Regions from separate parts of the Sporosarcina sp. GW1-11 genome, predicted to be linked through region 2. Evidence: riboswitches for the same ligand, from Rfam matches in the RefSeq annotation. Region 2 holds a riboswitch; the other holds the start of a gene.

Region 1 (6,200 bases), on a different contig from region 2:
TTCCTTTCTTCTTCTTGTCATTCTTTATCACAAGAATCGGCTGGATCCGCAAACATAGTATGACTATCACGAAAGTCGGTGGCTACTTAATGATCGCATTCGGTATTCTGTTGTTCTTTGACGGCATGGTGTTTTTGACTAGTTTACTGAGCCCGATCTTCGGTGATTTCCAAGGGTTCTGATGTAGGCAGTGAAGTGAAAGTGAGGTGTGTCTATGCAGGAAATTACTTCTTTTGACGAGTGGCAAGAAATGCTCGATCAATCGACACAATTTTTATTGTATGTAAAAACTGAAAATTGTTCAGTTTGTGAAGGTCTTTACCCGCAAGTGGCGGCACTCGAAAGTGAGTACCCATTTCCATTTTATCGCGTCAATGCAACAGCGGTACCTGAAATCGCAGGACAACTTGCGCTATTCACAGCACCTGTCGTGTTGTTATTCCACGACAAAAAGGAACTCGCTCGTTTTGCTCGGATCGTTCCGATGAATGATTTGAAGAAGCGCATGGAGGAACTGGTCCGGTGGGGGAACGTAGAAAATGATTAAGCTACAAGAGTTAGTCGATTATATATTCAACAGCATTCCACCGATCTACTTAATCATCGGTTCAACAGTCGTATTTATCGTCATGACGACATTCGTCTATACGATGCGCGCGAAGGCGTCGAATAAGCCGATCCAGGCGAAGAAAATTATTCTACCGCCACTGTTCATGTCAACGGGTATGTTAATGTTCTTGTTTGATGAATTTCAAGTACCGTGGACACAAGTAGCAGAAGCGAGTCTGGTCGGTCTCATATTCTCTACATTCTTAATTTATACGACACGATTTGAAATGAAGGAAGACGGCATTTATTTGAAGAAGTCAAAAGCCTTTCTCGTAATCTTGCTAAGCTTGCTCGTCATTCGGCTGGTCGGCAAGATTGTCTTAAGCAACACGATTGACGTCGGGGAACTTGGCGGGATGTTCTTCATTCTTGCGTTTTCGATGATTTTGCCGTGGCGGATTGGGATGCTTGTGAAGTATAAGCGACTGGAGAAACAATATAGTAAGTAATGTTAGGGCTACATCTCATATGCATCCTAAATGTTAGAGTTTTACAATCTAACGTTTAGGGTGTTTTCTTATGGGGAAATATGCTTATTATATATATGAAATATAAGTTCAAATTTATGATATCTCAAGTCGGACTAGCTTTTAATAATAGACTACGGTTTGTTTGACAAGCTTTCCGAAAGTAATATGATATGATAATAGGTAAATATTATTAAGTCGTTTGAGTTCTTTGAAATAGGTATTTAGAATTCAAAAGAAAGGAATGGCTGGATGAAAAATATAGATAAAGATACATTTTACCGTTCCATGTTTGAGGATAATCCCGATATAGCAATGTATTTAACTAGGGAACATGTGATTGAAAATGCAAATCAAAATTTATCGAAACTAAGTGGTTATTCATTTGAGGAAGTTTTGTCTACACCTATTACCAGTTATTTACCGCAAAGTCAGCTGGAAAATTATCTGAAAAACTTCTCAGAAGTTCTTAATGGAGAATCGAGAAGTATGAGATCCTTCTTTATCCATGCGAACGGTCAGAGCATACCGATTCGGATTATACTGATTCCTGCAATTGTAGACGGGAAGGTAACCGGTGTTTTTGGAATTATAAAAGATAAATCTGAAGTACAAAAAATTGAAAATAGTTTACTGGAATCAGAGGCGAAATTTAGGGCAATCGTAGAAGGAGCTTTAGTAGGTGTGTATATTTTACAGGATGGACACCTCTTATATGGTAATCCATACTACCATCAACTACTCGGAACGAACTACCCTGACGCCGGTTTCAATATTAGTAAGTATGTTCATCCAGATGATTTACAAAACATGCAATCCAACTTTGATTGGTTAAAAGATGGAAAAAAAGGAATAACACATTATGCCCGTGTCATTCGGGAAGATGGATCGGAGATAAAAGTCGAATTACATTCCAAATTGATTAATATAGACAGTGAACCAATCGTTTTGGGTACAGCGAAAGATATTACAGAAAGAGAAAAGTCTTGGCAGAAGATCAATTTTCTTGCCTACTATGACCAATTGACAGAGTTACCCAATCGAAAGTCTTTTGAAGAAAGTTTGGAAAAAGAATTAGTCATCGCTAAAACGTTGGACCAGAAGCTATCCATTATGTACTTAAACTTGGATAGATTTAAATATACAAACAATACGCTCGGTCATCGCGTTGGAGATGAGTTATTGAAAGCTATTTCTAAACGCCTACAGATAGTGCTTGGTGATGAATACCAACTATATAGGATGATTGGTGACGAGTTTGCGATCATTTCGCCTAACTGTAAAACGAGCAACTTAATAATTGAAGCCGCAAAGCAAATTATTGCCTCAATGGAAGAGGAATTTGTCATCGGTCCGTATAGACTCTTTATGAGCGCCAGCATTGGTATTAGTATTTTCCCGACGGATGCTGAGGATTCAATCACTCTTATGAAAAATGCGGATATAGCCCTACACAACGCAAAACGAGAAGGGATCAATACGGTAAAAGTATATTCTTCTATAATGGATATTCGAACATTTAGAACGTTTAAGTTAGGGGCTGACATCCGTCTAGCACTTGAAGAAGATCAATTCGAATATTACTATCAGCCAAAAGTAAGCACAGAGAATAATAAAATAGTAGGGGCAGAAGCGCTGATTAGATGGAATCATCCGGAGTGGGGGATTCTATCTCCAAATGAGTTCATGCCGATAATAGAAGAACAGGGATTAATAGCCGAAGTGGACCTGAAGATGAATTGGAAGGTAGCTAAACAAATTAAAGCTTGGCAAGAAATGGGCCTTCCACATATACCTATTTCAGTAAATTTATCAGCCAAACGATTTTTGGATAAAAACCTCGTAAACACCTTTCAGGAGATTTTGGAAGAAACTACGCTTGACCCTGAGTGTATCGAAATAGAAATTGTTGAGACTTCTATGTTAGAGTATGAAAAAATTGTCTTGACGACTTTACATGAACTGATGAAAACAGGAATATCAATTTCCTTTGACGATTTTGGTACAGGTTACTCATCACTTTCTTCTTTAACTAAGTTTAATAAATATATTAACACATTGAAAATTGATCGCTCCTTTATCACGACTTTAAGTCACGATGAAGAGAATGAATCGAACATAATTACGCAAACCGTTATTACGCTTGCGAGTAATCTGAAGATGCGCGTTGTAGCTGAAGGTGTAGAAACTGTTGAGCAATACGATCTGTTAAAGCAAATGGGCTGTAAGATTATTCAAGGGTATTTATTTTCAAAACCAGTACCAGCTACTGAATTTGAAGAATTATTAAAGATTGGAACAATCGATATACCGACTAGTCTCAAAGTAGAAAATAAAACGTTTGAGGAAAGGCGACGATTTTTCAGAGTCCCTCTTCATTTCCCGCTCAGTGGTTCAATGACACTTACGCGCATCAATGGCCGTACGGTGGACGTAGGAAGAACAGAAGTATTAATTGAGGATATTGGATTAGGTGGTCTTCGCTTTTTAACAGATTTAAAGCTTACAGTAAATCCTAATATCATTCTTGAATTTGAGACGCACTTATTTGGCGAAACCATTAAGCTACTTGGTTCAGTTGTCTGGATGAATGAAGTAAAATTAGACATGTATCAATATGGTGTAGAATATACTATTGATGAGGGTGAACGTGCTGAAGTTGCGCCGATATTAAATAAACTTGCGATAAAGCTTCGAAAGTCTCCTTTAGTTCCGGACTGTAGTTTTGTAACTGAGGATCGTTACGTGTTTATTAAAAACTTACGCAATTAATGATAGTGATCCTGCAACTCAATTGAAAAGGCAAAATTATTGAAAGATAATGACGCAAAACCACAGATCTAAGGCATGTAGCTATGATGGCTGGGTTACCGAAAGGAGTGAGGAAGGTAGTTGGTAAAAAAAAGCTTTATATATGTAGTAGTTTTTTTATGTACCGCTGCCCTTGTTTTTACAGATTTGATTTTGACTGAGGAGGCGAGTAGACGGTATCCATTTATATGGACGCTTACTCTCATTCCGAGTATTATCATTATCAATAGGTATCCAAAATGGAGAGTAATTATAGGGGTTGGCGTTTTCTTCAGTTTTGTGAAGTATATAACAGTACTTGCTCAGAATATTCACCCCGGTTCTATTGAATGTAAAGGACTTGTTTTAGATTCAATCATTAATTGGTCTATCCTTCTAACGGTTGGATACTTTATACGAAAATCCCATATATTACTTAAAAAGGTTGAAGATTTGACCATTACAGATACCTTAACTGGAATTTATAATCGAAGATATTTTGATATGTACATGGAAAAAACCATTCCCTTTAGTAAGATGTCGAACAGCCCATTGACCTTTCTTATGTTAGACATAGATCATTTTAAAAAAATTAACGATAGTTATGGGCATCCATGTGGGGATGAAGCACTTAAGCATACTTCAACGATTATTAAGAGCTGCGTAAGGCCATCAGATGCTTTCGTTCGTTTGGGAGGCGAAGAATTCGGGGTTGTAATGCCAAACACCGATGTTGTGGAAGGACTAATTATAGCCGAACGTATACGTAAAGCTGTGGAACAATCAGATTACACGTATAACAATGAACAGATCCATTTTACAATTAGCATAGGACTGTCCAGTTACAATGGAGAGCAAGTAGAGCAGTTTATCGAAAAATCAGATCATGCTTTATATCAAGCAAAGAAAAACGGTAGAAATCAGGTAGTCGTTAATAGATGAGGGTATTAAGTAGAATAAGATTATTCAAAGAGCAGCTAGTCTAACAGGCTGTTCTTTTTTTATTGTACATATTATATTCCACGTAAAGTCATATATAGTTGATGAAAAGAACGATATATCTTATATTTTACATGTCAGTGGGTTACGCAATGAAAGAATACGCTATCTCTGTTTGGCACATCCTGTAACAGAAGATCAATGAGGAGAGTGACGCAATATGAAATATAACGATACGTGGGATTTAGAGAGTATATTTACAGGCGGAACAAATTCAGAAGAAGTACAGACGAAAATTACATCTATAAAAGAAGATATTAAGCGCTATGCAGATCAATTGCAGGACTGGGATAGCGATCCAGCTAACGATGCTTCGAACTTGCAGGGGATATTAACGCAACAAGAAGTCATTGGTAAAGGCTTAGGTCAGGTAGGTACATTTATCAATATGTGGCATGACGCCTTCATGGACGATGAACATGCAAGCGTTGTCAAAGGTCAAGTGATGGAACTTAGCAGTGAAATCCAGCAACTATCCACGATTTTCACTAAAAAACTAGTAGCGATCCCCGATGAAAAATGGCATACACTCCTGCAACAGGATGCTTTTACAAAAATCAGCTTTTCATTGGATGAGATACGTGAACAAGGCAAACGACTGTTATCTGAAGAAGAAGAAAAACTGATTGCTACGTTGAATAAAGATGGTATCGCAGCGTGGAGCGATTTATATAATACAGTAGTCTCCGTTATGACGGTTCCCTTTACAGATCAAGAGGGTCAAACGACTGACCTATCTGTTGGGCAAGCGATGAATAAAATGTACGCTGATCCTGATGTAGAGGTGCGTGCGAAGCTTTTTGAAAACTGGGAAAAAACATGGTCGAAAAATGGACCCATCTTTGCAGACATCCTGAATCATTTAGCGGGTTATCGCTTAACATTACAACAAGCTCACGGAAGAGAAGGTCATTTAGAAGAACCGCTTGAATACAACCGCATGACAGAGAAGACACTTACAGCGATGTGGTCTGCGGTGGACGCACAGAAACAAACGTTTATTGATTATTTAGCACAAAAAGCGGATTTGTTCGGAATGGATCAGTTGGGCTGGCAAGATGTTGAAGCGCCCGTTGCGGTAGGTGAAACAAAACCTACACGATTCACCTATGATGAGGCATGTGATTTTGTTATAGAGCACTTTTCGTCATTTGGTCCAAAACTAACGGACTTTACAAAACACGCGCTAGAAAACCGCTGGGTGGAAGCGGAAGATCGCCCGAATAAACGTCCGGGGGGGGTATTGCACAAGCTTACCGGAATTTGAAGAGTCCCGTATTTTCATGACGTTCACAGGTTCACCAAGTGATACGAGTACATTGGCACATGAATTGG
Region 2 (6,200 bases):
TTAGCTCATACTGAGGTTGGAGTCCGAGTGTGTCCATCTTTGCTTCAATCTTATTAGCCCAGCTGTATAAATTTTCTTCGATGGCTGGCCACTCTTCGTTTAAATGATTGATGACGACTCGCGAATCTCCGAGAATCCGAATTGGTAAGTGATGGGCTCCAAGAATCTCTAACTCTTGCAAACAAAAATGTAAGGCGGCATACTCCGCTTCGTTATTCGAAGTTAATCCGCGAACAGATGCATTTTTGCGTAGTCTATATGATTTTCCGCTTTGGTCGTAATAGATAACGCAACCGAGGCCTGCTGTTTTCTGTTCCCAATCGAAGCCGCCATCAAAATAGATAGTTATATTATGAGGTTCTGTCTCGATTCCTTTCAGGTAGCTCTTCAATTCCTTTACTGTCCATGAACTATCATGCTGATCAACAAAAAGTATTTGTTTCGCACGCCCTGTCTTCTCTATATCCTCAGCAAGTAAAACGGCTTCTTCTGCGGAAATTTCTTGAGACTGAAAGACTGTTGTTTTTCCCTTTGGTGATGTATATATCCATTCAATTACAACCTGCATAGTTATTCCTCCCATATATATTGTATCTTGAATGTAAGATTTTACACGTAGAAAACGTTTTCTTATAGCGATTCATAGAAGTGCAAAACACCCGCAGAAAACTTAGGTAAAAGGTCATAATTAATTTATGAACCTCAAGTGAAAATTGACGAGAAATTTTATTTTGATGGCTATTGGTGGTAGGCACTGTCTGTATTTGTGCTGTCTCATAAAAAAATAAAGTGAAATTCCGTGTAAACTTTACAATTTTCTTTCTTTTGTCTTCTCCTAAAAGTATAGGTATAGTATATAGTCGTTCCTTAAGTGAACAAGTAATCCCAATTCGAAAGGAGAAACATGAGAAAAATATCAAAAGTGTTTTACATTACGATTGCATTAATTATCATTACCGTCGGGTACGCGGTGTTTGCATCGGAAAGTTTCGAAGCAGTTACGCTTAGTGTCAGGAATTTCGTTGCGTCCTCGTTTGGCTGGTATTACTTGTTGCTGCTCTCTTTCCTATTATTGCTGAGTATCTTCCTAATCTTTAGTCCATATGGCAAGATCCGACTCGGTAAGGATACCGATCGACCTGCATTTTCTACAGTTACGTGGATTGCCATGCTGTTTTCAGCCGGGATGGGTATTGGGCTAGTGTTCTATGGTGCAGCTGAACCGCTTTCGCATTACATTAATCCAGCAACGAAGGAGCCGAACACGGATGCCGCTTTTAAGGAAGCGATGCGTGAATCGTTTTTCCATTGGGGTCTTCATGTGTGGGCGATGTATGGTATTGTCGCATTGTCACTAGCATATTTCCAATTCCGTAAAGACGAACCGGGTTTAATTTCAGCAACATTGAAACCGATTTTCGGCAAGAAGATGGATGGTCCTTGGGGAATATTCATTGATGTTCTAGCTGTGTTTGCAACTGCATTTGGTGTTGCGACCACTCTCGGTTTCGGTGCTGTTCAAATTAACGCAGGCTTAAATTATTTGTTCGGAATCAAAATCGGAACGTTCTCGCAATTTGTTATTATTGCGATTGTTACGGTTCTTTTCATTATGTCAGCATGGACGGGGCTTAGTAAAGGAATTAAGTATCTATCCAATACCAACCTGGTTCTAGCTGTTCTGTTGTTAGTATTTATAGTGATTTTAGGACCGACGTTGCTAATTATGAACGTATTTACTGATTCTATCGGTGGTTACTTGGGCAATCTAGTTCAAATGAGCTTTGGTACGGCACCTCTCAACGAGAATAATCAGCAGTGGTTGTTCGACTGGACAATCTTCTACTGGGCTTGGTGGATCTCTTGGGCACCGTTTGTCAGTATGTTCATCGCTCGTGTCTCAAAAGGCCGGACGATCCGCGAATTCATGGTTGGTGTACTTCTCGCACCTACATTGCTATGTGCCTTCTGGTTTTCCGCGTTCGGTACGACAGCAATCGACATGCAACGTGGTGGCATTGCGGATATTGCGAATGCCCCTACAGAACTTGTCATCTTCGAAATGTTCCATGAGTTACCTTGGTCATTCATCATTTCTATCATCGCAATTCTGTTGATTGCTTCGTTCTTCGTGACGAGTGCCGACTCAGCCACATTTGTACTTGGTATGCAGTCAACATATGGTTCGCTAACGCCACCAACTAGCGTAAAAGTAATTTGGGGTGTAATTCAATCGTCAGTGGCACTAGTCTTACTGTCTGTTGGCGGTATGAGTGCTTTACAAAATACAATTATCATTGCCGCTTTACCGTTTTCGTTCGTCATGCTACTGATGGTGATTTCTCTGATGAAAGCTTTGAAGAGTGAACAACGTAGGGGCAGATAGCCTATACTATCGACTAAAATGTAACGTGCCAGGTCTCAAACCAATTCGCATTGGTCAAGAGGTCTGGTGTTTTATTATTCTATGTATTAAAATGGAATTAATTTATGAGATACTATCTAATATTTAACTAATTTCATAATCGTCCTTTGTTTGTCAATACATAAGATCTATAAATGTGAAGTTGTTTTTTATAGACACAATTTGTTAATGATTAGAAGTGAATCTATCGAGTAACTGTAGACTTATAGTTAATTTCGACTTATAATTAAGATATAGAAATTTAAGTTTGTGATAAATAGGTAAATCTAACATAACGATACAATAAAATAATTCGCGATAATAGCAAACCTGTCTAAAGACAGTGACGCAAAACTATAGGGCCTAACGTTTATGACTATGGTAGCCAGTTGCCGAACGAAAAGTGTAATAAAAACAAGTTAAGACGACTAATTTTATTGCGCCATTTAAAACACAGTTCGGTGTGCACACCGAACTGTGTTTTAAATTTTGGGCAATTACGTTCATATTTATTAATACCCAATCATGTAAGAGTTAGAAAGGTAGTGATTGTAATGAGGAATATTCTTCAAGTATTTTGTGCAATGCTTTTGATTGTGAGTATTTTACCGAAGAGTACTATGGCAAGTGAGATAAAGCAAGGATTTCAGAACGTAAATGAATTGTCTACATGGGTATGGGATACAGCAAGAATCGTATCGGAGCCCGACACAGTGATTAACAATTTAGTCGATAACAAAGTGAGTGATGTATATCTTCAAGTAAACTCGGATATAGAACATTCGTATTATCAAGAATTTATTAGTAAAGCAACAATCAAGGGAATTAGAGTCCACGCGTTAGATGGTGCACCTAGTTGGATCGCAGGTCAAAAAGGATTAAAAGAGCAGCAGGTGTTTACAGATTGGTTGGTGAACTACCAAGCTATCGCTTCAGGAAATGAGCAGTTTGTAGGGATTCATCTTGATGTAGAGCCTTATGGACACCCGAATTACGAAGCGAGAGCGAATGCTTTCTTTAAAAACTACCAAACCATGATTATTGACTTCAAAGAAAAAGCTAATGCAATGGGACTGGAGTTCGGTATAGACATTCCATTCTGGTTTTACGGTGTGAAATACAATAATATCTACGGAAAAGGAAATATCGCTGAATTTCTAAGTCAACATGTTAAAAATATCTCCATTATGGCGTATCGAGATTCTGCGAATGACTCGAATGGTCACGATGGAATCATTAGCATAGCCGCTGCACAAATGGATTTATTTGAGAAGTACAATGTTAAAGGAACGATTGCTGTAGAAACAGGGCGACTAACTGACGATACACAGTTCGTCACATTCTATGAAGAAGACAAAGATTACTTTTATAGCCAACTAGACTTGGTATATGATCACTACAAAGATCATCCAGCTTTTAACGGCATTGCGATTCACCATTATGGTAGTTGGATGGATATGAAATCACCGCAAGTTCCTTTAGCTACATGGTTATGGGATACTGCAAGAATTGTGTCTGAACCGGATACTATAGTTAGTAACTTGGTCACTCATGAAGTAAGTGATGTGTATCTGCAAGTAAATGAAAAAATTGAAATATCATATTACCAATACTTTATAAGTAAAGCGACTGCCAACGGAATTAGAGTCCACGCTTTAGATGGTGCACCAAGTTGGGTTGCAGGTCAAAAAGGATTAAGTCAACAACAAGCATTTACCGAGTGGTTAGTAAACTATCAGAACATAGCATCAGCTAGTGAGCGGTTTGTAGGAATCCACTTAGATGTAGAACCGTATCAACATCCGAAATATGAGCAGAGGGCAAAGAACTTCTTTAAAAACTATCAAACAATGATTGTAACATTTAGAGGACAAGCTGATTCAATGGGGCTAGACTTTGGTGTAGACATTCCATTTTGGTATTATGGCGTGGAATACAATAATATCTATGGAAAAGGAAATATCGCTGAGTTTCTAGGCCAACACGTGGAAAATATCTCAATCATGGCGTATCGGGATTCTGCGAATGGCTCTGGTGGGAATGACGGGATCATAGATATCTCTGCTGCACAAATGAGGTTATTTGAACAATACAATGTAAAAACTACAATTGCTGTTGAAACAGGAAAACTAAATGATGAATCAAAGTTTCTAACTTTTTATGAAGAAGGAAAAGATTATCTGTATAGTGAAATGGATATAGTATATAATCACTACAAAGATCATCCGGCTTTTAACGGCATGGCCATTCACTATTATGATAGTTGGATGGATATGAAATAAACTAAACATCAAAAGTCACCCTCGGCGAAAAAAGCTGAGGGTGACTTTTTGATGTTTTCATTAAGTATACTGTTTTAGTTTAAAAAACATACTGCTTTTAGTTATGCGTTCATGTAATACTATGGAAAACATTGCAAATGCATAGGTATTTTAACTCGAATAAAACATGTATTTAAAGATGTTTATCCAAGGCGTGAATATAGATGCAGGTAAACCTGGTGAATTTCCGGGAGAAGTAGGAATTACGTATGAGGAATATTATAGATGGTTTACTTATATTTCTGAGATGAATGCAAATACGATCAGGGTGTATGTTGTGATGCCCCTGCTTTTTATCAAGCATTGGACACGTATAATTATCAAAATCCGGTTGGTAAGTTATATTTATTACAAAGTGTTTTGATAGAAGGACTTGCTGAATTAGGACGTTATCTTACTAATGCCGTTCAAGCAAGTTTTGAGCGAGCCATAGAAGACACAGAAGACACAGTACATGCGATTCACGACAATTCACGTAGTCAACTTAATGATGCTACGGACGTTGAATTGGTAGTATTTTATTGGAACAAATTTCGTTCTGGCATTATACAACCTTGCGAAGCACGCTCCGGTTGGTATTGTTCGCCTTCATGGAAAACTTAGGTTTATCGCCAATTGACTGTACTATATCGTGTGGAAGGTATATTGAAAATGAGGAGAGGGCGACATTCTTGGGGTTTGATTAAACGTAAAGAATTTGATAAAGGTGAAAAGGAGTCTACTTGACTTAAATAGACATCCTTTTACTTACTTTACAACAACAAACGTAAAAACTTCTCAAAGTTAACTCCTGCCATGGTAGGGGTTTTTTCTAGGCATGTGTCTTGAATAGCGGCAGTTAAAAAAGTTTCGGCCAAATGGATTGCCTGAATAAGAGTTTCACCGCGCATGAGACTTCCCATTATGACCGATGCAAATAAATCACCTGTGCCGGAGTAACTTCTACCGTTATACGGAATGGAGCTATAGATGGAATGTTTACTGTCTATGTACATATTACCAATCGATTGCGTATTCGTCGGTCCAGCTGGCGGGTTGATTCCTGTAATGATGACTTGTGCACCGGTTTCTTGTGCTAATTGCAGTCCTGCTTCTTCTACTTTCTTTAAGAAGTCTTTTTCATTTCCAAATCGATCGAGTGAACTGTAGGATAATCCGGTCAGAAGGCAACACTCAGTTAGGTTTGGCGTGACGATATTTGCCCGCTTGACCAATACCTTCATCTGCTCGAGTAGCTCTTCATCAAAATTTGTATAAGCACTTCCGACGTCGCCCATTACTGGATCTACTAGCAATGTAGTTCCTTCTTTATGGAACATGTCTAGAAAGCTAAGGATGTGGGTAATCTGCTCTTTCCCAGTTATAAAGCCTGTATGGATCCCCTCGAAATGTTCATGTAAGTTATGCCATTCTTTTATAAACAGAGGCATATTAGCTGTTAGGTCTTCGCAGAAAAAACTAGGGTATTCCGTTTG

The links. A riboswitch is a leader RNA that binds a small molecule or an ion and turns the genes downstream of it on or off. The one in region 2 is predicted to bind cyclic di-GMP.
Region 1: another riboswitch for cyclic di-GMP. It lies ahead of ORD22_RS02140 (GGDEF domain-containing protein); the one in region 2 lies ahead of ORD22_RS10500 (hypothetical protein).

The regions. Positions count from the first base shown of each region.
Region 1 is NZ_JAPMIW010000002.1:17,042-23,241, forward strand. Features, by position in the region: gene ORD22_RS02120 (cytochrome c biogenesis CcdA family protein) at 1-182, shown strand, start outside; gene ORD22_RS02125 (thioredoxin family protein) at 215-547, shown strand; gene ORD22_RS02130 (CcdC family protein) at 540-1,058, shown strand; gene ORD22_RS02135 (EAL domain-containing protein) at 1,329-3,848, shown strand; cyclic di-GMP riboswitch class I at 3,868-3,951, shown strand; gene ORD22_RS02140 (GGDEF domain-containing protein) at 3,969-4,808, shown strand; partial or broken gene ORD22_RS02145 (M3 family oligoendopeptidase) at 5,026-6,200, shown strand, end outside.
Region 2 is NZ_JAPMIW010000015.1:30,700-36,899, forward strand. Features, by position in the region: gene ORD22_RS10485 (hypothetical protein) at 1-14, shown strand, start outside; gene ORD22_RS10490 (reverse transcriptase-like protein) at 1-568, opposite strand, end outside; gene ORD22_RS10495 (glycine betaine uptake BCCT transporter) at 905-2,386, shown strand; cyclic di-GMP riboswitch class I at 2,718-2,801, shown strand; gene ORD22_RS10500 (hypothetical protein) at 3,025-4,686, shown strand; gene ORD22_RS10505 (pyridoxamine kinase) at 5,478-6,200, opposite strand, start outside.